Regions from separate parts of the Streptomyces sp. NPDC096136 genome, predicted to be linked through region 1. Evidence: riboswitches for the same ligand, from Rfam matches in the RefSeq annotation. Region 1 holds a riboswitch; each other region holds the start of a gene.
What was found. Region 1 has a riboswitch for cobalamin ahead of ACIRBY_RS08840 (ribonucleoside-diphosphate reductase subunit alpha). Riboswitches for the same ligand answer to the same signal wherever they lie in the genome.
Positions count from the first base shown of each region.

Region 2: linked by a shared signal. The riboswitch ahead of ACIRBY_RS33345 (CoA-acylating methylmalonate-semialdehyde dehydrogenase) and the one ahead of ACIRBY_RS08840 (ribonucleoside-diphosphate reductase subunit alpha) in region 1 are both predicted to bind cobalamin.
Region 3: linked by a shared signal. The riboswitch ahead of ACIRBY_RS27230 (energy-coupling factor ABC transporter permease) and the one ahead of ACIRBY_RS08840 (ribonucleoside-diphosphate reductase subunit alpha) in region 1 are both predicted to bind cobalamin.
Region 4: linked by a shared signal. The riboswitch ahead of ACIRBY_RS01790 (ABC transporter substrate-binding protein) and the one ahead of ACIRBY_RS08840 (ribonucleoside-diphosphate reductase subunit alpha) in region 1 are both predicted to bind cobalamin.

Region 1 covers NZ_JBIWFZ010000003.1:544,303-550,015, forward strand. Annotated here, with positions in the region: gene ACIRBY_RS08835 (ribonucleotide-diphosphate reductase subunit beta) at 1-333, opposite strand, end outside; gene ACIRBY_RS08840 (ribonucleoside-diphosphate reductase subunit alpha) at 333-2,726, opposite strand; cobalamin riboswitch at 2,872-3,006, opposite strand; gene ACIRBY_RS08845 (GNAT family N-acetyltransferase) at 3,062-3,559, opposite strand; gene ACIRBY_RS08850 (CstA-like transporter-associated (seleno)protein) at 3,784-3,984, opposite strand; gene ACIRBY_RS08855 (carbon starvation CstA family protein) at 3,981-5,713, opposite strand, start outside.
Region 2 covers NZ_JBIWFZ010000024.1:55,990-61,702, forward strand. Annotated here, with positions in the region: gene ACIRBY_RS33320 (DUF6215 domain-containing protein) at 1-455, shown strand, start outside; partial or broken gene rpsN (30S ribosomal protein S14) at 828-1,127, opposite strand; gene rpmB (50S ribosomal protein L28) at 1,127-1,363, opposite strand; gene ACIRBY_RS33335 (hypothetical protein) at 1,468-1,905, opposite strand; partial or broken gene ACIRBY_RS33340 (hypothetical protein) at 1,899-2,130, opposite strand; cobalamin riboswitch at 2,389-2,574, shown strand; gene ACIRBY_RS33345 (CoA-acylating methylmalonate-semialdehyde dehydrogenase) at 2,764-4,263, shown strand; gene ACIRBY_RS33350 (acyl-CoA dehydrogenase family protein) at 4,260-5,414, shown strand; gene ACIRBY_RS33355 (enoyl-CoA hydratase/isomerase family protein) at 5,411-5,713, shown strand, end outside.
Region 3 covers NZ_JBIWFZ010000015.1:140,405-146,117, forward strand. Annotated here, with positions in the region: gene ACIRBY_RS27215 (ATP-binding cassette domain-containing protein) at 1-602, opposite strand, end outside; gene cbiQ (cobalt ECF transporter T component CbiQ) at 599-1,348, opposite strand; gene ACIRBY_RS27225 (energy-coupling factor ABC transporter substrate-binding protein) at 1,352-1,699, opposite strand; gene ACIRBY_RS27230 (energy-coupling factor ABC transporter permease) at 1,699-2,394, opposite strand; cobalamin riboswitch at 2,424-2,620, opposite strand; gene ACIRBY_RS27235 (flavodoxin family protein) at 2,744-3,454, shown strand; gene ACIRBY_RS27240 (hypothetical protein) at 3,464-3,979, opposite strand; gene ACIRBY_RS27245 (SsgA family sporulation/cell division regulator) at 4,072-4,479, opposite strand; gene ACIRBY_RS27250 (L-serine ammonia-lyase) at 4,658-5,713, opposite strand, start outside.
Region 4 covers NZ_JBIWFZ010000001.1:392,647-398,359, reverse strand. Annotated here, with positions in the region: gene ACIRBY_RS01800 (ABC transporter ATP-binding protein) at 1-597, opposite strand, end outside; gene ACIRBY_RS01795 (FecCD family ABC transporter permease) at 594-1,619, opposite strand; gene ACIRBY_RS01790 (ABC transporter substrate-binding protein) at 1,616-2,605, opposite strand; cobalamin riboswitch at 2,641-2,779, opposite strand; gene ACIRBY_RS01785 (hypothetical protein) at 2,881-3,444, shown strand; gene ACIRBY_RS01780 (GMC oxidoreductase) at 3,578-5,233, shown strand; gene ACIRBY_RS01775 (carboxymuconolactone decarboxylase family protein) at 5,295-5,713, opposite strand, start outside.

The DNA of each region.
Region 1 (5,713 bases):
GAACTGGACGTGCACGGCCTCCTCGAACAGCTGGCGCGACAGGTACAGGCGCGCCTCCGGGGAGTTGATGTGCTTGTACAGCGTCAGGACCAGGTTGTTCGCCACGATCGAGTCGCCCGTCGCGAAGAACGCGACCAGGCGGCCGATCATGTGCTGCTCGGCCGGCGTCAGCTTCGCGAGGTCGGCGACGTCGGAGTGGAGGTCGACCTCCTCCACCGTCCAGGTGTTCTTGATCGCGTCCCGGTAGCGCTCGTAGAAGTCCGGGTAGCGCATCGGGCGGAGCGTGAGCTCGAAGCCCGGGTCGAGGAGGTTCTTCTTCTCGGTGGAGCTCATTACTGGCAGGCCTCGCAGGACTCGGGGTTCTCAAGGGAGCAGGCCAGCGCCTCGGCGTCCATGGCCTGCGGCAGCTGGGCGGGGGTGGAGGCGGCGGCCGGTACGGCGGCGCCGGAGGCCGCGCGGGCGATCTTCGTCGCCGGGCGCGAGCGCAGGTAGTACGTGGTCTTCAGGCCCTGCTTCCAGGCGTACGCGTACATCGAGCTGAGCTTGCCGATGGTGGGCGTCTCCAGGAACAGGTTCAGCGACTGGCTCTGGTCCAGGTACGGCGTACGGGCCGCCGCCATGTCGATCAGGCCGCGCTGCGGGATCTCCCACGCCGTGCGGTACAGCTCGCGGACCTCCTCGGGGATCCAGCCGAAGCCCTGGACGGAGCCGGAGGAGTCGCGCAGCGCTTCGCGGGTCTGCGCGTCCCACACGCCCAGCTTCTTCAGGTCCTCGACCAGGTAGCCGTTGACCTGGAGGAACTCACCGCTGAGGGTCTCGCGCTTGAAGAGGTTGGAGACCTGCGGCTCGATGCACTCGTACACGCCGGCGATCGAGGCGATCGTCGCCGTCGGGGCGATCGCGAGGAGCAGCGAGTTGCGCATGCCGGACTTCGCGACCCGGGCGCGCAGGGCGTCCCAGCGCTCGGGCCAGTGGCGCTCGGTCTCGTAGTGGTCCGGGTGCAGCACGCCCTGGGCGGTGCGGGTCTCGGCCCAGGCCGGGAGCGGGCCGCTGCGCTCGGCGAGGTCGCACGACGCTTCGTACGCGGCGAGCATGATGCGCTCGGAGATCTTCGTGGAGAGGGCCTTCGCCGCGGCGGAGTCGAAGGGCAGGCGCAGCTTGAAGAAGACGTCCTGGAGGCCCATCGCGCCCAGGCCCACCGGACGCCACTTGGCGTTGGAGCGGCCGGCCTGCTCGGTCGGGTAGAAGTTGATGTCGACGACGCGGTCGAGGAAGGTCACGGCGGTGCGGACGGTCTCGTCCAGGCGCTCCCAGTCCATCTCGCCGTCGACGACGAACGCGCCGAGGTTGACGGAGCCGAGGTTGCAGACGGCCGTCTCGCCGTCGTTGGTGACCTCGATGATCTCGGTGCAGAGGTTGGAGGAGTGGACCACCGTGCCGGGCAGCGCGGTCTGGTTCGCCGTCCGGTTGGAGGCGTCCTTGAAGGTCATCCAGCCCTGGCCGGTCTGGGCGAGGGTGCGCATCATGCGGCCGTACAGGTCGCGGGCCGGCATGGTCTTCTTGGCGAGCCCGGAGGCCTCGGCCTTGACGTAGGCGGCGTCGAACTCGTCGCCGTACAGGTCCACCAGCTCGGGGACGTCGGACGGGGAGAACAGCGACCACTCGGCGTCGGCGTTCACGCGGCGCATGAACTCGTCCGGGATCCAGTGGGCGAGGTTGAGGTTGTGCGTGCGGCGCTGGTCCTCGCCGGTGTTGTCGCGGAGCTCCAGGAACTCCTCGATGTCGGCGTGCCAGGTCTCCAGGTAGACGGCGGCGGCGCCCTTGCGGCGGCCGCCCTGGTTCACGGCGGCGACGGAGGCGTCGAGGGTCTTCAGGAACGGGACGATGCCGTTGGAGTGGCCGTTGGTGCCGCGGATCAGCGAGCCGCGGGCGCGGATGCGGGAGTAGGAGAGGCCGATGCCGCCGGCGTGCTTCGAGAGGCGGGCGACCTGGTGGTAGCGGTCGTAGATGGAGTCCAGCTCGTCCAGGGGGGAGTCGAGGAGGTAGCAGGAGGACATCTGCGGGTGGCGCGTACCGGAGTTGAACAGCGTCGGGGAGGACGGCAGGTAGTCGAGGCGGCTCATCAGGCGGTACAGCGAGGCCACTTCCTCGACCGCGCGGATGCTGTCGTCCTCGGCGAGGCCGCAGGCCACGCGCAGCATGAAGTACTGCGGGGTCTCGATCACCTGACGGGTCAGCGGGTGGCGCAGCAGGTAGCGGCTGTGCAGGGTGCGCAGGCCGAAGAAGCCGAAGCGGTCGTCCGCGCCCTCGGCGAGCGCGAGCTCGACGAGGGAGTCCAGGCGGGCGGCGTGGGCGGCGACGAACTCGGCGGTGCGGTCGGCGATCAGGCCCTCGCGGTGGCCGACGGCTACGGACTCGGCGAAGGAGGTGGAGCCCTGGCCGGCGGCCTCGTCGGCGACGGCCAGGGTCAGCAGGCGGGCGGCGAGGCGGGAGTAGGCCGGGTCCTCGGAGATCAGGCCGGCCGCGGCCTCGGTGGCGAGTCCGCGCAGCTCGGCCTCGTCGGCGGCGGCGCTGCGGCCGCGCAGGGCGGCGGCGGCGACCCGGCCGGGGTCGGTGTCGGGGAGGTCGGCCGTGAGCTCGGTGAGGGTGCGCAGCAGCGCGGCCCCGGGACCTTCGGCTTCGGGGTGGTCGGACTCGGCGCGCGGTGCGGCGGGCGCGATGGTCACGGGGGAGCTCTCCCTCACTCGGCCCGGTCATCGGCGGAGCGGGCGCGAGCGGGCGCACGCGGGCGCGCGCACGAGAGCGCTCACCACCGCGTGGCGTCCACCGGCCCAACCGCGAGGCCCGGACGAATCGACACCCCGGCTCGGTCGATCCGGGGGCACTGCCGGCAGGTCTTCGGACTCGCGGATACACCGTTCGGCGTACGTCACACCGTTGCGGGACAGTTCCGGATTCCCACCGGATTCCCCTGCGGCGGCAGCAGCCATGAGCATACATGTGGGGGCGACCTGATGCGGTAGCCCCCACATGTTGTGTCGGGTGCATGCGGAGCGTGTCGTCACAGCTCCAGTCGGTACGTGAGCAGGGGGACTTCCGGTACGGGCGACCAGTCGCGTTCGGGCGTGCGGACGAAGCCGAGCCGGGCGTAGATCCGCTGGGCCCCGCGCATGGCGGGCTGGGTGGACAGCACCAGCGCGGTGACCCCTTCCAGGGCCCGGGCCCGCTCCGCGCAGGCCCGTACGAGGGCCTCCCCGACCCCCTGCCCGCGGGCCCCGGCGGCGACCGCGAGCATCCGGAATTCGGCGTCGTGCGGCCCGGCGATGTCCGCGAGCCGGCTCCCGGGTGCGGCGAAGGTCACGCCGCCGAGCACCTGCCCGTCCCGCACGGCGGCGAGCACGTCCCCGTCCCCGGCCCGCCCGGCGACGTCGCGGAGCACGTTCAGGTAGCGGTCGTCCTCGTCGAGGTCGAGCAGCCCGTCACCGCTGTAGGCCCGCCCGGTGATCTCGCCGAGGCGCGCGTACTCGTCTTCCCGCGCCGTCCTGATCTCGAAGTCCATGCCGCCGAGTGTGCCGGACGGAGACCAGGGGCTGATCATCGAGCGGCTCACGCGGATCCGTATGCAGCACCGGCCCGGGCTCTGGCGCCGTACGGGACGGACATCGCCCTCCCCGAACCGGTCGGCATCACCCTGCGGACCGAGGCCCTCAAGGACCGGGTGCGCCGAGGAAGCCGAAGGGCCCCGCCGTCTCCGGTCGGAGGCGGCGGGGCCCTGTCATGCGCTCAGCAGCAGCGGAAGCCCTCGCGGGGGTCCGCTTCGCGGGCGTCGGTGCGGGCGCGTTCGAAGGCGCGGCGGGTCAGGACCTCGGCCTCGGGGTCGTGGGAGCGGGCGTGGGCGACGTAGTGGTCGTAGGCGGCCTCGCCGGAGAACTCCCGGACGTAGTACCGCGCCTTCGCCAGCGCCCCGCGGACCGCGCCGCTCATCCGACCGGGTCCTTCACGCGGCCGCCGCCCCCGTCGAGGCCGGCCGCCGCGAGTTCGGCCTTCTCCTCGGCCGTCGCGATCAGCCCGGCCGGGGCGATGATCTTCGACTCGGTCCACGGCACCTCGGAGAGGCGGACGGAGCCCGGGTCGGCCACGGCCTTGAAGCAGGTGCGGGCCGCGTCCAGCAGGACGATGACGATCAGGACGGCGAAGAGGGCCGAGAGCACCCCGTCGACCGTGGCGTTGGTGACCACGGTGTGCATCTCGTCCATGTTCTTGGCGGGCGGCAGCACCTTTCCGGCGTCGATGCCGGTCTGGTACTTGTCGCGCTGCGCGAAGAAGCCGATCTTCACGTCCTCCGAGAAGACCTTCTGGTAGCTCGCCGTCAGGGTGACGGCCACGTCCCACGCGAGCGGAACGCCCGTGACCCAGGCCCACTTGAGCCGGCCCGACTTGACGAGCAGTGTGGTGCACACGGCCAGCGCGACCGCCGCGAGCAGCTGGTTCGCGATACCGAACAGCGGGAAGAGCTGGTTGATGCCGCCCAGCGGGTCCTTGACGCCGACCCACAGGAAGTAGCCCCAGCCGCCGACGACGACCGCGCTGGCCAGCCAGACGCCCGGCTTCCAGCTGACGTCCTTGAAGGACTTGTGCACGTTGCCCAGGGTGTCCTGGAGCATGAAGCGGCCCACGCGGGTGCCCGCGTCCACCGTCGTCAGGATGAACAGGGCCTCGAACATGATGGCGAAGTGGTACCAGAACGCCTTCATCCCGGACCCGCCGACCACGGCGGAGAAGATCTCCGACATTCCGAGCGCGAACGTCGGCGCGCCGCCCGTCCGGGACAGCAGGGTGGCCTCCTCCACGTCCTTGGCGGCCTGCGCGAGGGCGTCGGGGGAGATGGCGAAGCCGAAGTGGCCGACCGCCGCCGAGGCGCTCTGGACGGTGGTGCCGATGACCCCGGCGGGGGAGTTGACGCCGAAGAACAGGCCGGGCTCGATGATGCACGCGGCGATCACGGCCATGACGGCGACGAAGGACTCGGTGAGCATCGCGCCGTAGCCGACGACCCGGATCTGGGTCTCCTTCTGGATCATCTTCGGGGTGGTGCCCGAGGCGACCAGCGAGTGGAAGCCCGACAGGGCGCCGCAGGCGATCGTGATGAAGACGAAGGGGAACATCGAGCCCGCGAAGACCGGGCCGTCGCCGCGCGTGGCGAAGTCCGTCACCGCCGGCATCTTCAGCGTCGGCATCGCGACGACCACGCCGACCGCCATCAGGGCGATCGTGCCGACCTTCATGAAGGTGGACAGGTAGTCGCGCGGGGCGAGCAGCAGCCACACCGGGAGGACCGAGGCGAAGAAGCCGTACCCGATCATCCAGAGGACCAGGGTCTCCTTGTCCAGGGTGAAGAAGTCCGCCCAGGAGGACTCGGCGACCCAGCCGCCCGCCACGATCGCGAGGAGCAGCAGCGCGACGCCGACGACGGAGACCTCGGTGACCCGGCCCGGCCGCAGGTAGCGGAGGTAGACGCCCATGAAGAGGGCGATCGGGATGGTCATGCCGATGGAGAAGACGCCCCAGGGGGAGTGCCCCAGGGCGTTGACGATGACCAGGCCGAGCACCGCCAGCAGGATGATCATGATGGTGAACACGGCGAGCAGCGCGGCGGCGCCGCCGACGGGGCCGATCTCGTCCCGGGCCATCTGGCCGAGCGAGCGGCCGTCGC
Region 2 (5,713 bases), on a different contig from region 1:
TGGGCATACCGGGCCGGGAGGTGCGGACGGTGAGCGGAGGCAGTAGTTCGTTCCGGCCCGGCGGCACGGGCGAGGCCGTCGTCACGCCGACCGCCAGGGTGGAGTTCGAGGGGTACACCGTGACGCTGGACGCCAGCTACGGCGCCCTCCCCGTGGGCCGCACCGCCCGGCTGATGGGAGACACCGTGCCGGGACGCACCGTTCTGGGCCGCCCGGCGGCCCTGTACTCGGACCGGACCCTTCAGATCCGGTTCCGGCTCGACGGAAGCGACTCCTCCAGTGGCCCAGGCGTGTCGGCGCGGGTCCTGTCGGTGGCCAAGGACGGTCAGGACCACGGCGATTCGTTCGACCTGACTGTCTGGCGGACCGACGGCGGCCTCCTGGACGATGCGGCGCTGCTGCGTGTCGCGGAAATCGTCCTGCCGGCCGTTCCGGGGTGGTCCCCAGCCGGCTGACGACCAGCGGTGCCCTCGGCTTCGCGGTCGCCGACGACTACGTCACGAAGAACCCCTGCCGCCCTCTTCAGGGTGGATGAAGCGGGGACGATCCGGTGCCGCCACGCCATGGGAACGCCCAGGTCAGAGGCACATGTACCCTGTCGCCGCGCTTGCGCCCCGGAGGGTGTGGGACTCACTCGCACCGCCGTCCGGCCGGGTCCGCCGGAGCCGCTTGCGCCTCCGAAGCCGACGCCGCGGCGTGCTCGTGTGCGTTGGGTTCCTTCACCGAGCCCCGGGGCTTGCCGAGCGCGCTCGACGTCGAACAGCCCGGTGCCCAGGACCCGCTCGAGCACCTCGGCACGACGCGGTGTGTCGGGTCGAGCCGCCGGATCACCGGCTGCTCTTGGCCACCCCGGGGAGTTCGCCGGCGTGGGTCGTCCCGCGCCCGCGGGACAGGCCGAGGGTGTGCAGGTGGCCGTGGGGGCGGCCGTCGATGGCGTCGCGGTTGCGGACGCGGGTGGCGGCGGCGTCGCAGGGCCGGGGACGCGGTTCCCCCTGGGCCGCCGCACGTTACTCGTCGGAGGTCCGGGCGTCGGGGGTGATCGCCTTGAGGGCGGCGCGGCGCACGGCGTAGCGGGCGACGGTCAGGCGCCGTCGATGGTTCTTGGCGACTTTGTCCCCCTTGGCCATCAGGCCGTTCCTCCCCGGGCCCGGATCCGGGCCACGGCGGCCTCGACGCCGATCGTGTCGACGGTCTTGATGCCCTTGGTGCTGAGGGTGAGCCGTACGTGGCGGCCCTCGCTGGGCAGCCAGTAGCGCTTGCTCTGGACGTTCGGGTCGAAGCGTCGCTTCGTGCGGCGGTGCGAGTGGGAGACGTCGTTGCCGAAGCCGGTTCGGCGGCCGGTGGGTTGGCAGTGGGCGGACATGGTTCCTCGTCTGCTCGGGGGCGGGACCGTGGTCTCACCGTAGCAGCTAAATGAAAATGAAAACCAATAGCGTCGCTGCCGTGCCCGCCGGGCCGTGGCTCCTGTCAGGGCTGTGACACGTTCAGCCTCGGGGAGGGGCCGGCCCACGGTCCGCCGGAGCGGTACGCGGCCCGCAGCTCCTCGTGGGTCACAGGCTCGGGGTCCGGCACGGGCCGGCCGACTTCGGATGGCCAACTCGGCCGCAGGCGTTCAACGAAGTCTGTGAAGTCGTGCCGCAGGTACCGGGAATCGCAAGGCTTCAGTCGGATCTGCTGGCGCCTGTCAGCCCACCAGACCTCGAATTCGCCCACGGTGCCCTCCGTCGGCCAGTCCTCGCCCACCTCCGGCAGTAGCAGGACGTCGACGAACCCTCCGACGCTCAGGCCGATGTCCACGAAGATCCCGATGGCACCCGGCCGGGGAACGCTCACGACCGTGCCCTCGAAGACCTGTCCGAAGTCCAAGTTCTTCCGAATCCGGGCCCACTCGGCATCTGTCACCACGAACGCATCATCGCACCATCGGTCACGTGAGGATGCGTGCGGTGGAACATCGTGAGGACCGCCGGGCCGGCGAGGCGGATGCAGACGAAGTTGGTGGCGGCGCGGCCGGTGTCCCGGACGAGGGAGGTGGCGAGGTCGAAGGCGGGGTAGCGGTGGAACTGCTCGGTGAAGGGGAGGCCGGGGAGGTGGGCAGGCGATGGAGCCGTGGGGGTCGAGGGAGAAGGGCCCGGCGTCCCGAACACCGGCAGCGGCAAGACGCCGATCTCCCGTGCCGGTCACCGCCGGGACCGCGACCAGGCCGGCGGTGACCGTCGACGACGGCGCGGGCAACCCGGCCGCCGCGACGTGGGCGACACCGTCGCGCTGCGGTGGGGCGCCTGGTCATCCGGCTCCGGTGAGGGGTGCGGGTCCCGGAAGCGGGGAGACGGTGCGCGGGCTGCGAAGGTGGGCGCGCTCGAGTGGCGGGTCTGGACTTACTAGGACGTCCAACTATATGTTCGTGGCACAAGGTCCGCGGTGCAGGGAAGCCGGTGTGAGTCCGGCACGGTCCCGCCACTGTGACCGGGGAGTGTGCTGCCATCCACACGCCACTGACGAGGGCTGTCGGGAAGGCGGGCGGCGCGCGGTGATCCGGGAGTCAGGATACCGGCCGCGGATGTTCCGTGTTGTCCACGAGGATGGAGCAGACACGCATGGCACCGGTTTGTACCCACGACCCTGGTGATCCGGCGGAGCGTACGCACACCACTTCCGCGCGCTCGTAGTTCTCACGGCTTCCGTAGCGGAGCACCCCATCCGGGTGTCGTCCGCCGGCCTGTCGTGCCATCCCCGGATCCAACCTGACGAGAGCAGGCATCCATGGTCCGTGAACTCACCCACTTCATCGGCGGAAAGCACACCACCGGCACCTCCGGGCTCCTCGCCGACGTGTACGACCCCAACACCGGCTCCGTCCAGGCCCGCGTCCCGCTGGCCGGACGCGCCGACACCGAGGCCGCGATCGCCAACGCCCGGGAGGCGCAAGGGGAATGGGGGCAGTGGAACCCGCAGCGCCGGGCCCGTGTCCTGCTGCGCTTCCTCCAGCTCGTCGAGGGCGAGCGCGAGGACCTGGCCAGGCTCCTGTCGGCCGAACACGGCAAGACCGTGGCCGACGCCCACGGCGATCTGCAGCGAGGCCTGGAGGTGGTGGAGTTCGCCGCCGGTGTTCCGCACCTCCTCAAGGGCGAGTTCACCGACAACGCCGGCACCGGCATCGACGTGCACTCCCTGCGCTCCCCGCTGGGCGTGGTCGCCGGGATCACCCCCTTCAACTTCCCCGCCATGATCCCGCTCTGGCAGGCCGCCCCGGCGCTGGCCTGCGGGAACGCCTTCGTCCTCAAGCCGTCCGAACGCGACCCGTCGGTTCCGCTGCGCCTTGCCGAGCTGTTCCTCGAGGCGGGCCTGCCGCCGGGCGTCCTCAACGTGGTCAACGGCGGCAAGGAGGCGGTCGACACCCTCCTGGAGGACCCGCGCGTCCAGGCCCTCGGCTTCGTCGGCTCCACCCCGATCGCCGCGCACATCTACGCCACCGCCGCCGCCCACGGCAAGCGCGCCCAGTGCTTCGGCGGCGCCAAGAACCACATGATCGTGATGCCGGACGCCGACCTCGACCAGGCCGTCGACGCCCTCGTCGGCGCCGGCTACGGCTCGGCCGGCGAGCGCTGCATGGCCATTTCCGTCGCCGTACCCGTGGGCGAGGAAACGGCGGACCGCCTGGTCGCCGCCCTCAAGGAGCGGATCTCGACCCTGAAGATCGGCCGCTCCGACGATCCGGAGGCCGACTTCGGCCCCCTGGTCAGCCGCGACGCCCTGGACCGGGTGCGCCGCTACGTCGACATCGGCGTGAACGAGGGCGCCGAACTGGTCCTCGACGGCCGGGGGTTCACCCTGGACGGGCACGAGAACGGCTACTTCGCCGGTGCCTCCCTCTTCGACCGGGTCTCCCCGCAGATGCGGATCTACCGGGAGGAGATCTTCGGCCCGGTGCTGTCCGTGGTCCGGGCGGCGGACTTCGAGGAGGCACTGCGGCTGCCGAGCGAGCATCCGTACGGCAACGGCGTGTCGATCTTCACCCGGGACGGGGACACCGCCCGCGAGTTCACCCGCCGGGTCAACACCGGCATGGTCGGCGTCAACGTGCCCATCCCGGTGCCCGTCGCCTACCACACCTTCGGCGGCTGGAAGCGCTCCGGATTCGGCGACCTGAACCAGCACGGACCGGACTCGATCCGCTTCTGCACCCGTACCAAGACCGTCACCTCGCGCTGGCCCTCCGGGGTCAAGGAAGGCGCGAGCTTCACCATCCCGACGATGGGGTGAGCGCCGTGACCACCACTCTCACCGAGGACCAGCTCGCCCTCGCCGAGGTCACCCTCGACTTCGCCCGGGAGCAGCTCGCCCCCCACGCCGTGGCCTGGGACCAGGACAAGCACTTCCCCGTCGACGTCATCCGGCGGGCCGCCTCCCTCGGCCTCGCCGGCGTGTACGTCCGGGAGCGGCACGGCGGTTCGGGCCTGTCCCGCAGCGACGGCGTCCTCGTTTTCGAGACCCTCGCCACGGGCTGCCCCTCCATCGCCGGCTACCTCTCCATCCACAACATGGTCGCCTGGATGATCGACCGCTTCGGCGACCGCGCGCAGCGCGACCGTTGGCTGCCCGGCCTGTGTACCGCCGCGACCTTGGGCAGCTACTGCCTGACCGAACCGGGCGCCGGTTCGGACGCTGCCGCGCTGCGGACCCGGGCCGAGAGGCAGGGTGGCCACTACGTGCTGACGGGGGTGAAGCAGTTCATCTCCGGAGCCGGCGCGTCGGACGTCTACGTGGTCATGGCGCGGACGGGCGAGCCCGGCCCGGGCGGGATCTCGGCCTTCGTCGTCGAACGCGCGGACCCGGGGCTCTCCTTCGGGCCCGACGAACGCAAGATGGGCTGGAACGCGCAACCCACCCGCCAGGTCGTCCTCGACGGGGTCCGTATTCCGGCCGGCCGGCGGCTCGGCGCCGAGGGCGACGGCTTCCGCATCGCCATGAACGGCCTCAACGGCGGTCGCCTCGGCATCGCCGCCTGCTCGCTCGGCGGCGCCCAGAGCGCCCTGGACCGCTCGCTGTCCTACCTCGCCGACCGCGAGGCCTTCGGCAGCCGCCTGCTGGACGCGCAGGCGCTGCAGTTCCGTCTGGCCGACATGGCCACCGAGCTGGCTGCGGCCCGCGCGCTGGTGCGGCAGGCCGCCGAGGCCCTGGACACCGGGGACCCGCTCGCCCCGCGCCTGTGCGCGATGGCCAAACGCTTCGCCACCGACACCGGGTACGCGGTCGCCGACGCCGCCCTCCAACTGCACGGCGGCTACGGCTACCTCAGCGAGTACGGCATCGAGAAGATCGTCCGCGACCTGCGGGTCCACCAGATCCTGGAAGGCACCAACGAGGTCATGCGCGTCATCGTCGCGCGCGGACTGACGGAGACCCTGCGATGACCAACGAACCCCCTGTCCTCCTGCGCACCGAGGGCCACGCCGCGTACATCACCCTCAACCGTCCCAAGGCGCTCAACGCCCTCAGCCACTCCATGGTGCTCCGCATCGAAGAGGCACTCACGGCCTGGTCCGACGACTCCTCGGTCGAACTCGTCGTCCTCGGGGGCGCCGGCGAGCGCGGTCTGTGCGCGGGCGGCGACATCCGCGCGATCCACGAGGACGCCCGCACCGGCGGCACCGCCTCGGCGGACTTCTGGCGCGACGAGTACCGGCTCAACGCGCTGATCGCCCGCTACCCC
Region 3 (5,713 bases), on a different contig from region 1:
TCCACGTCGTGGGTGGCCATCACCACCGTCGTCCCCGCCGCCCGCAGCCCCGCCAGGACGTCCAGCAGGCGCTCCTGCCCGTCCGGATCGAGGCCCGCGGTCGGCTCGTCCAGGATCAGCACCCGCGGGGCCATCGCCACCGCGCCCGCGATCGCCGCGCGCTTGCGCTGCCCGTACGACAGCAGGTGCGTCGGACGGTCCCGCAGCGCGGTGATGTCCAGCGCCGCCAGCGCGGAGTCCACCCGCGCGCGGACCTCCGCCTCGGGGAGGCCCAGGTTCATCGGGCCGAAGGACACGTCCTGCTCCACGGAGGCCGCGAAGAGCTGGTCGTCGGGGTCCTGCACCACCAGCTGGACGGTGGTGCGCAGCCGGGTCAGCCCCCGCCGGTCGTACGCCACCGCCGAGCCCTCCAGCCGCAGCGCGCCCGACGCGGGCCGCAGGCCCCCGCTCAGCAGCCGCATCAGCGTGGTCTTGCCGCTGCCGTTGCGGCCCAGCAGCACCAGCGCCCGCCCCTCGGCGATCGCGAAGTCCACGCCCGACAGCACCGCCGGCCCGTCCTCGTACGCGTACCCGGCGCCGACCAGCTCCACCAACGGGGTCACAGCCCCAGCTCCTTCAGTACGAGGGTCCCCGCGACCAGGGCGGCCAGCAGGGCGGCGGCGGCCGCCAGGAACCGCCGGGACAGCGCCGCCGGCGGGACGAGCACCCGCAGCGCGCCGTCGTAGCCGCGCCCCGCCAGCCCCTCCTGGAGCCGGGCGGCGCGGTCGAAGGCCCGGACGAACGAGGTCGCCGCGAGCCCCGCCACCGAACGCCAGGCGGCCGCCCGTCCTGCCTGTCCGAGCCGGGCCGCCTGGGCCCGGCGGACCTGCGCCAGGGAGTCCAGCAGCAGGAAGCCGATCCGGTACATGACGAGGGCCACGTCGACCACGGGCGCGGGCACCCCGGCCCGCACCAGCCGGGGCAGTACGTCCGAGACCGGTGTGGTGAAGGCGAACAACAGCACCCCGAGGGAGGCGGCCGAGGTGCGCAGCAGCAGGTCCAGCGCGTGCCGGGGCCCGTCCGGGGCGGGCGCGAGGAAGCCGTCCGGGCCGCCCACCGACACCAGCAGCGGCAGCGCCCCGGTGACGCAGAACCCGAGCGGGACCCGGAAGGCCCGCCACAGCTGCCGCCCGGCCACCCCGGCGGGCCCCAACAGCACGGCCAGGGTCGCGGCGGCCACCAGCGGCCCGCCGGGCCACGGGGGCAGGCACACCGCGGTGACGGTCAGACCGAACCCCAGGAGGGCCTTCTCCAGCGGATGGCGGCCGCGCCAGCGGCTGCTGTGCGCCGCGACGTCGATGGGCAGCACCGGCTACGGCTCCCGCGCGGGCTCGGCGGGGGACTGCGCCTGCGCGAGGGCCTGCGCCGCGCCCTGGCGGCGGCCCCTGCGGACCCCGAAGTAGTACGCGAGCACGCCCGCGCCCAGGGCCGCCTGGAGGGCGAACAGCGCGGACTCGATCTCGCCCGAGGGGGGTTCGTACAGCGGGGAGAACCAGGGTTCGTAGTCCGGCTCGAGCTCGGTGATGGCCGACTCCGCCTGGGCGTCGGCGCCCGCGAAGGGCTCCTCCTTGCCCTCGCCGAGCCCCAGCGCGAGCGGCAGCACGGCCAGCGCCGCCACCAGGAGCAGCAGCAGGGTGTTGATCTTGGCGTTCCTGCTCATCAGGCGGCCGCCTCCTCGGTCCGCTTCGTACCGGCCAGCCTGGCGACGCCGAGCCGGACCAGGTCCGACGTGCTCGACTGCATCAGCAGCCGCATCACGAGCACCGTCAGCAGCCCCTCGCTGACCGCGAGCGGGATCTGGGTGAGGGCGAAGATGCCCGCGAACTTCTCCAGGGACCCCAGGAAGCCGCTCGCCGGGTCCGGGAAGGCCAGCGCCAGCTGGACCGAGGTCACGCAGTAGGTGACCAGGTCGGCGAAGAAGGCCCCGAAGAAGACGGTGACCATCAGCGGCGCACCGGACTTGCGCAGCAGCCTGTAGGCCGCGTACCCGGCCCAGGGCCCGGCGATCGCCATCGAGAAGACGTTGGCGCCGAGGGTGGTGAGGCCGCCGTGCGCCAGCAGCAGCGCCTGGAACAGCAGGGTGATCGTGCCGAGCACCGCCATGACGGGCGGCCGGAACAGGATGGCGCCGAGCCCGGTCCCGGTGGGGTGCGAGCAACTGCCCGTGACCGAGGGGATCTTCAGGGCGGACAGGACGAACGTGAACGCTCCGGACGCGCCGAGGAGCAGCGTGCTCTCCGGGTGGGACTTCACCTCGCGGGTCAGGGCGCGGACCCCGTGGACGACGAACGGGGCGGACGCGGCGCCCCAGGCGGCCGCGTGCAGCGGGGGCAGGAACCCCTCGGCTATGTGCATGAGTTGGGAGACCTCTCCAGCACCTCGTGGATGGACGTACGCGCCCCGGCCGGTCTCCTGGCTGACGGGTACTGCCGCCCCGGCTCCGCCTTCCCGGGTCCGTACGGTCTCCCGTGCGGACCCAGTGGCTCCCGCAAGGGGGTGGAGCTGGACTTCCCGATCACAGTGGCGAGGGCCGCACCGGTTTCGCACCGGTTTCCCGAACACCAAGGCCAGCTGACCCTAGTCGTCCGCACGGACCGGTATCAACCCGGACCGATCCGGCCGATCGGATGGCCGAATTCCGATTCCTCCCCCGGACGGCCGCCGAGCGCTGGCGGGGCCGGCGGCCGGCCCGCAGGGTGGGGGCGTGCCCGACTTCGACTACTCCGACCTGTCCGCCGTCTTCGTCAACTGCACCCTCAAGCGCTCGCCCGAGACCAGCAACACCGAGGGGCTGATCTCCAAGAGCCGCGCCGTCATGGAGTCGGCTGGGGCCCGGACCTCGCTGATCCGCGCCGTCGACCACGACATCGCCACCGGCGTCTGGCCGGACATGACCGACCACGGCTGGGAGAGCGACCAGTGGCCGGTGCTCTACAGCCAGGTCATGGACGCCGACATCCTCGTGCTCTGCGGCCCGATCTGGCTGGGCGACAACAGCTCGGTCATGAAGCAGGTCATCGAGCGGCTCTACGCCTGCTCCTCGCTGCTGAACGACAAGGGCCAGTACGCGTACTACGGGCGGGTCGGCGGGGCGCTGATCACCGGCAACGAGGACGGCGTCAAACACTGCGCCATGAACGTCCTCTACAGCCTCCAGCACCTGGGCTACGCCATCCCGCCGCAGGCCGACGCCGGCTGGATCGGCGAGGCGGGGCCCGGCCCCTCGTACCTGGACCCGGGCTCGGGCGGCCCCGAGAACGACTTCACCAACCGGAACACGACGTTCATGTCGTGGAACCTGATGCACCTCGCGGCGCTCCTCAAGCGCGCCGGGGGCGTCCCCGCCCACGGCAACCAGCGCTCCGCGTGGGACGCCGGCTGCCGTTTCGACTTCCCGAACCCGGAACACCGCTAGGGAGGGTCCTCAGCAGGTGTTCGGGTGCGCGACGTCCACCACGAGCCGCTCGGGCGCCTGCAGGACGGAGGTGCTGTAGGCGGGCTTGGTGTCGAAGGCGGCGCCGAAGGTCACGTACCCCTCGTAGTCGCCGGTCAGGGCGAGGCCCTTGAGCTTGCTCAGGCCGATCTGCTGGAGCTTGGGCCCCAGGTAGACGTTGTTGCCCGCCTCGTCGTGGCCGGCGGCGGGGTGCAGGCGGATCTCCAGGAAGTACTTCCCGGGTAGCGGCACGGGCTTGCCCGACCCGTCGTAGACCAGCTGGGAGACGGGCGTGACGGTGAACGGGGGCACGGAGCCCTGGAGGTCGACGACGATCCGGTCGTACGTGCAGTGACCGCCCCAGCGGGCGTTGACGACCAGCGGGGTGGCGGAGCGGACGGCCGCCGGGGCGGCGGCCGAGGCCGGTGCGGCGAGCGCGAGCCCTGCGGTCAGCAGGGCACCCGTGGCCAGGGCCACGAGCCGGCGGCGGTGCGGGTGGTGACGCATGGCGTCCCCCCGATCCTCTGAGACGGGGACTGACTGTCATCCGGTAGGACATCCCCGGGGGCCGTGCGGTTGCACGGGGCGGCCCGGCCGCCTCAGAAGGTCAGCAGCGCGCTCAGCTCCGCGTCCAGGTCGTAGTGGCGGTGCTCCTCCCCGCGCGGGACCAGCTCGGTCATCCGCCGGCACAGGCCGCGCAGGTCCTTGGCCCGCGCGGAGACCACGCAGCCGTGCTCGCCGTTGGTCAGGGCCAGCAGGATCCGCGGCTCGGTGCCCGTCCAGCGCGGCCACACCTGTATGTCGCCCTCCCCGGTGGCGGAGGTCTGCCCGTCGATCAGCAGCTCCCGCGAGAACACCCAGCGGGCTATCCGCGCACCGCCGCCCCGGAACTCCACGGCGACCTCGTACGGCCGGTCGGTGCGGTAGACGAAGACGCCCTCCAGGGGGACCGCCGTCGGTGCGGCCTCCAGCCGCATCGGCAGTACACGGTGTTCGGTGATGGCCATGGCGGCTGCCTCTCGTCGCGGGGTAACAGCGCCCCCCGCAGCACGCTAGTGCACCGACCGCCCCCCATCCGGGGGCCGAAGGTCCCGACCCGGGCGGGCCGTGGGACCTCTTTCGCCGGACGCGCGGAGGGGCCCGGCGCACCCGCGCCGGGCCCCTCGTCACGCTGCGTCGTTCAGGTCAGCACTCGATGACGTTCACCGCGAGGCCGCCGCGCGCGGTCTCCTTGTACTTGACCTTCATGTCCGCGCCGGTCTCCTTCATGGTCTTGATGACCTTGTCCAGGGAGACCTTGTGGCTGCCGTCGCCGCGCATCGCCATCCGGGCGGCCGTGACCGCCTTGACGGCCGCCATGCCGTTGCGCTCGATGCACGGGATCTGCACCAGGCCGCCGACCGGGTCGCAGGTCAGGCCCAGGTTGTGCTCCATGCCGATCTCGGCCGCGTTCTCCACCTGCTCCGGGGAGCCGCCCAGCACCTCGGCCAGGGCGCCCGCCGCCATGGAGCAGGCGGAGCCGACCTCGCCCTGGCAGCCGACCTCGGCGCCCGAGATGGAGGCGTTCTCCTTGAAGAGCATGCCGATCGCGCCCGCGGCCAGCAGGAAGCGCACCACGCCGTCCTCGTCCGCGCCGGGCACGAAGTTCACGTAGTAGTGCAGGACGGCCGGCAGGACGCCCGCGGCGCCGTTGGTGGGGGCGGTCACCACGCGCCCGCCCGCGGCGTTCTCCTCGTTCACCGCCATCGCGTAGATCGTCGTCCACTCGCTGCGGTGCAGCAGCGGGTCGCCCTCGGTGCGCAGCTGGCGCGCCGTGGCGGCGGCCCGGCGCTTGACGCGCAGCCCGCCCGGGAGGATGCCCTCGCGGGACATGCCGCGCGAGACGCAGGACTGCATGACCCGCCAGATCTCCAGGAGGCCCTCGCGGATCTCCTCCTCGGTGCGCCAGGCCTTCTCGTTCTCCATCATCAGGGAGGAGATCGACAGGCCGGTCTCGTTCGCGAGGCGGAGCATCTCGTCACCCGAGCGGAAGGGGTACTTCAGCACGGTGTCGTCGAGCTTGATCCGGTCCTCGCCGACCGCGTCCTCGTCCACGACGAAGCCGCCGCCGACCGAGTAGTAGGTCTTCTCCAGCAGCGGGGCGCCGGAGGCGTCGTAGGCGAAGAGGGTCATGCCGTTGGCGTGGTACGGCAGCGAGCGGCGGCGGTGCAGGATCAGCTGGCTCGGCTCGTCGAAGTCGAT
Region 4 (5,713 bases), on a different contig from region 1:
GTCGTGCAGGACGAGCAGGCTCGTCACGGGAAGCCGCCGGACCAGCCCCAGCAGTTCCAGCTGGTAGCGGATGTCGAGGTGGTTCGTGGGCTCGTCCAGGGCCAGCAGCCCGGGCTCCTGGACGAGTGCGCGGGCGACGAGGGCGCGCTGGCGCTCACCGCCCGAGAGCCCGTCGAAGCGGCGGCCGGCGAGCCCGCGGGCCCCGACGGTCTCCAGCGCCTCCGTGACGCGCCGGCGGTCGTCCGGGCCGTCCTGCTCCCAGAACCGCTTGTGCGGGCTGCGCCCCATGGCCACGACCTCCCGGACCGTCAGCCCGAAGGTGCCGGACGCGTCCTGCGGCACCACCGCCACCCGCCGGGCCCGCCCCCTCACCCCCAGAGCCGAGGCGTCGGCACCGTCGAACAGCACCCGGCCGGCGGCGGGCCGCAGCGCACCGTGGACGCAGCGCAGCAGGGTCGTCTTGCCGCTGCCGTTCGGTCCGACCACCCCGACCGTCTCACCGGGCCGGGCGCCGAGGTCGATCCCGTGCAGCAGGGTCCGCCCCTCGACCGCGTACCGCAGGGCCTCGACCGCGAGTTCCACCGGACGCCCCGTCATCCGGCCACCTCCTCGCCCCGGGTGGACCTGCGCAGCATCCACAGGAAGAAGGGGCCGCCCACCAGCGCGGTGACCACGCCGACGGGTATCTCCTCGGGCGCGGCCGCCGTCCGTGCCAGCAGGTCGGCCAGGGTCAGGAAGACCGCACCGGCCAGCGCGCAGACGGGCAGCAGCACCCGGTGCCCGGCTCCCACGACCATGCGGGCGGCGTGCGGGACCATCAGCCCGACGAAGCCGATCGCCCCGCTGGAGGCCACGAGCACCCCGATGACGAGGGAGGCGAGAACGAAGACGGCTGCCCGGAACCGGCCGGTGTCCAGGCCGAGGGTGCGCGCCCCCTCCTCCCCCGCGAGCAGCAGGTCCAGCGGGCGCGCCAGGGTGACGAGCAGTCCGGTGCCGGCCAGCAGCGCGGCGGCCGGCAGGGCGAGTTCGCCCCAGCGGGCGCCGCCCAGCCCGCCGAGGGTCCAGAACAGCACGGAGCGGATCTGGTCGGGGTGCGCGGACAGCACGAGCACCAGGCTGGTCAGTGCGGACAGGACGTACTGCACGGCCACCCCGGCCAGGACCAGCCGCCCCGTGGTCATGGCGCCGCCGCGCCGGGCCAGGGCGTACACGGCGACGAGAGCGGCGAGGGAGCCGGCGAACGCGGCCAGCGGGAGCCCGGCGGCGGCGCCCGCCCCCGCCCCGAGCACGAGGACCAGCACGGCCCCCGCCGAGGCGCCCGAGGAGGCGCCCAGCAGGAAGGGGTCCGCGAGCGCGTTGCGCACGAGGGCCTGGAGCACGGCGCCGGCGACCGCCAGCCCGGCGCCGACCACGGCCCCGAGCAGCACGCGCGGCATCCGTACGTCCCACACGATGGAGGCGAAGGCCCCGCGCCCGGCCCCGGGTCCGCCCGCCAGGATGCCGAGCACCTGCCCGGGGGCGATGCGCACGGGTCCCAGGGCCAGCCCCGCCACCACCGATCCGGCGAGGGCGGCGGCGAGGAGCAGGAGTACGGCCGCGGTGCGGCGGCGCCCGCTCACGCGGCGTCGGGGTGCAGGCCGCGGCCCAGGGATTCGACCGCGTCGGCGACGCGGACGCCCAGGACGGCGGAGGACAGCGGGAGCACCACGAACCGCCGGTTCTTGACGGCGGGAACCTCCGCCAGCGCCGGGTCGTTCAACAGGCGCTGCTTCTTGGCCTCCACGGAGGTGCCGCCGTAGTCGTAGATGAGGACGACCTCGGGCCCGCGCTCGACGACCTTCTCCCACGACACGTCTGCGAAGGTGTCCTGGAGGTCGGCGAAGACGTTCGCCCCGCCGGCGAGGGAGACGATCTCGTTGCCGATGCCGTTGCCCCCGGAGGTGAAGGCGGAGGCCTCGCCCGAGTCGTAGACGAAGACGGCCGGGCGGGCCCGGTCCTTCACCCGCGCGGTGACGGCGTCGATCCGGCGCTGCTCCTCCTCGACGAGGGCCGCGCCGCGCTCGGGCACGCCGAAGGTCCGGGCGACCTCCATGATCTCGGTCTTCAGCTGGGCGAGCCCGACACGGCCCGGGGTGCAGTACTCGATGCTGAGCCGGGAGGCGATCCCGGCCCGGGCCAGCCCCGCGCGGTCACGGCCCTGGCCCTGGTCGAAGGCGCTGGCGTAACCGCCGTACACGAAGTCGGGGTCGGCGCCGAGGAGCACCTCCTTCGACGGGTACCGCTCGGCCAGCACCGCGATCCCGTCGTAGGCGGTGCGGTAGGCGGGGAGCACGGAGTCGTCGAGGTAGGCCGTGCCCGCCATCCGGTCCTGGAGGCCGAGGGCGAGCAGGATCTCGGTGGCGTGCTGGTTCATGGTGACGGCCCGCCGGGGCGGGGCCTGGTAGGTGCTGGTGACACCGCAGTTGGTGACGGTGTACGGGAACCCGGGCGCGGCCTTCGCGCCGGGTGCGGGCCCCTGCCCGCCGGCCGGGCCGGCGCACGCGGTCAGGGGGATCAGGAGCGCGAGCGCGGAGAGCGGGCGCAGGGCGGCGCGGATACGCGACATGGTGAGGCCTCTCCGGGGGATCCTCGTCCCCGGTCGAAGTGAAGAGGCGGCGCGTCAGTGTCTGACTCCCGGGACCCCGCGGGCGGGGTCGCCGGTCACAGTGGCGGGACCGTACCGGATTCGCACCGGTTTCCTGTCCTGCACCGCCCGGACAACCCGGCCAAGTCTGCCAGATGCCGCGAATGCCGCCCGAAGGGCATCGGACGCCGCCGGTGGCGGGAGCCGCCCGTACGGAGGATCGTGGGCCGGGAGGGAAGGCGCGGAGGAGGTACGCCATGCGTCACGGCAGTCGCGGCAGTCATGGCGGCCACGGCGACCACGGCGGATGCCGGACCGGCGGCGGTCGGGCCGGGCGCGCGGGCCGGACCGCCCGCCTCCTGCTGGCGCCCCTCGTCGCGGCCCTGCTGCTGGGCGCCGGCCCCGACGGTTCCGGCGAGACCGTCCCCCTCGACGGGGACCGCCCCGGGGAGCACCTCGACGTCACCCTCACCCGGGTCGTCGACCCCGCGGGCCGGCCGCCCGCCCCCGGGGCCGACCGGCTGGTCGCCGTCGGGCTGCGCCTGGAGAACACGGGGACGGTGCCGTACCAGGACTCCCCCGCTCCGGCCGCGCACCTGCTCGGCACCGACGGGCAGCGCTTCACCGGCCTGAGCGGTACGACGGACGTCGGCCCGGCCCTACCCGGCCCGGCCCTGCCCGACACGGTCACCCTCGACCCGGGCCGGTCGGCCTCGGGCTACGTCGTCTTCCGGGTGCCGCAGGAGGCGGACCTGGCGGCGGTGCAGTTCGCCCTGGACGCCGGGCTCGGCGACGACGTGGCCCAGTGGAGCCTGGCCTGAGCCCTGCCGCAGCCAAAGCCGGAGCCGCAAGCGCCACCGGAACAGGCCGGAAATTATCCCGACGCGTCTAGTGACTTAGCAGGCACACGACAGTAGAACTTGTTCCCACTCCGTCGAGAGTGAGGAACCCCTCATGAGTGACAAAGGCCTGAACAGCAAGGTGTCCACAGGCGTTTCGCGCCGCGGATTCATCGCTGGAACCGGTTCTCTTCTGGGGGCCATGGCCCTCGCGGTGAACAGCACCGCCGCCCGCGCCGATCCCGCCACCGGATCCGCCGTCGCGAACGCCCCCCTCGTCTCCGGGACCCGTGTCCCGGCCCTCGTCATCGGCACCGGCTACGGCGGCTCCGTCGCGGCGCTCCGGCTGGCCCAGGCCGGTGTCGACGTGCACATGGTCGAGATGGGCATGGCCTGGGACACCCCGGGGACGGACGGCAAGATCTTCGCCAACACCACCAGGCCCGACTACCGCTCCTTCTGGCTGCGCACCCGCACGAAGGCCCCCCTGAGCAACTTCCTCGGCTTCCCCATCGACAAGGACGTCCCGAAGTACACGGGCATCCTCGACGCCGAGGAGATGGGCGGGATCATCGTCTACCAGGGCCGCGGCGTGGGCGGCGGCTCGCTCGTCAACGGCGGCATGGCCGTGACGCCCAAGCGGCAGAACTTCGCCGCCATCCTGCCCACGGTCGATGCCGAGGAGATGTACGCCACCTACTACCCCCGCGCCAACGCCGGGCTCGGAGTGGGCCTCGTCGACCCGGACTGGTTCGAGACGGTGGACTGCTACCAGTTCGCCCGCGTCGGCCGCAAGCACGCCCAGCGCTCGGGGTTCCCCTTCGTCTTCGTGCCCGACGTCTACGACTGGGACTACATGAAGCAGGAGGTGGCCGGCACCGTCCCCAAGTCGGCCGTGGACGGCGAGATCCTCTACGGGAACAACGCCGGGAAGAAGTCCCTCCAGAAGACCTACCTCGCCGCCGCCCGGGCGACCGGCCGGGTGGCGGTCTCCCCCCTGCACCGGGTCACCACCGTCTCCCCCTCGGACGGTGGCGGCTACACGGTCGCCGTGGAGGAGCTGAACACCACCGGCGACGTCGTCGCCGTCAAGACCGTCACCGCCGACCGGGTGTTCTTCGCGGCCGGCAGCGTCGGCACCAGCAAGCTGCTGGTCCGGCTGAGGGCGACCGGCGCCCTGCCGCTGCTCAACGACGAGATCGGCAAGGGCTGGGGCGACAACGGCAACGTCATGTGCGGCCGGGCGAACCACCTGTGGGACCCGACCGGGAAGGTGCAGGCGTCGATCCCCTGCGGAGGCATCGACAACTGGGACGCGGGCGGCGCCTTCGCCGAGGTGGCCCCGCTGCCGACCGGCATCGAGACGTACGCCTCCTTCTACCTCTCCATCACCAAGAACCCCAACCGAGCCCAGTTCTCCTGGAACGCGGCGACGGGCAAGGTCGAGCTGAACTGGCAGACCGCCTGGAAGCAGCCGTCCATCGACATGGCGAAGACCATCTTCGACAAGATCAACGCGAGGGAGGGGACGATCTACCGCACCGACCTCTTCGGCACCAACAAGGTCTGGGGCGACCACCTCACGTACCACCCCCTGGGCGGTGCGGTGCTGGGCAAGGCCACCGACAACTACGGCCGCCTGCACGGCCACCCGGGCCTGTACGTCATCGACGGGGCGCTGATCCCCGGCAACACCAGCGTCAACCCGTTCGTGACGATCACGGCCCTCGCGGAGCGGAACATAGAGAAGATCATCGCCACGGACCTGTGACGGCGGACGGCCACCGGGGCCGGCCGGGCGCACCGCGTGCCCCGGCCGGCGCCGGCACCGTTCAGCGCCCCGGCAGCACACAGACGCTGTCGAGGCCCAGGACGTGGTTGAGCCGGCCGAAGGCGAGCCAGGAGCCGATGCTCATGCTCAGCTCCACGATCTCCACCTGGCTGTAGTGCGCGGTCATCCGCTCCCAGAACTCCTCGTCGAGGTTGTGGTGGTCCAGGGCGTAGCGCTCGGCGTACTCCGCGGCCAGCCGGGTGCGGTCGTCGAAGGCGTCGGTGGTGCGCCACTCGGTCACCGCGTCGGCGAATCCCTCCTCGACCTTCTCCCCGTCCCGGTCGGTGCGCCAGTCGAGGCAGAAGACGCACCCGTTGATCTGCGCGACGCGCAACCGCGCCGCCTCGAACTCGCGCAGGCCCAGGGTGGTGTGGGCGTAGACCGACAGGGAGAAGTTGGCCGCCGCCATGCCGATGCCGG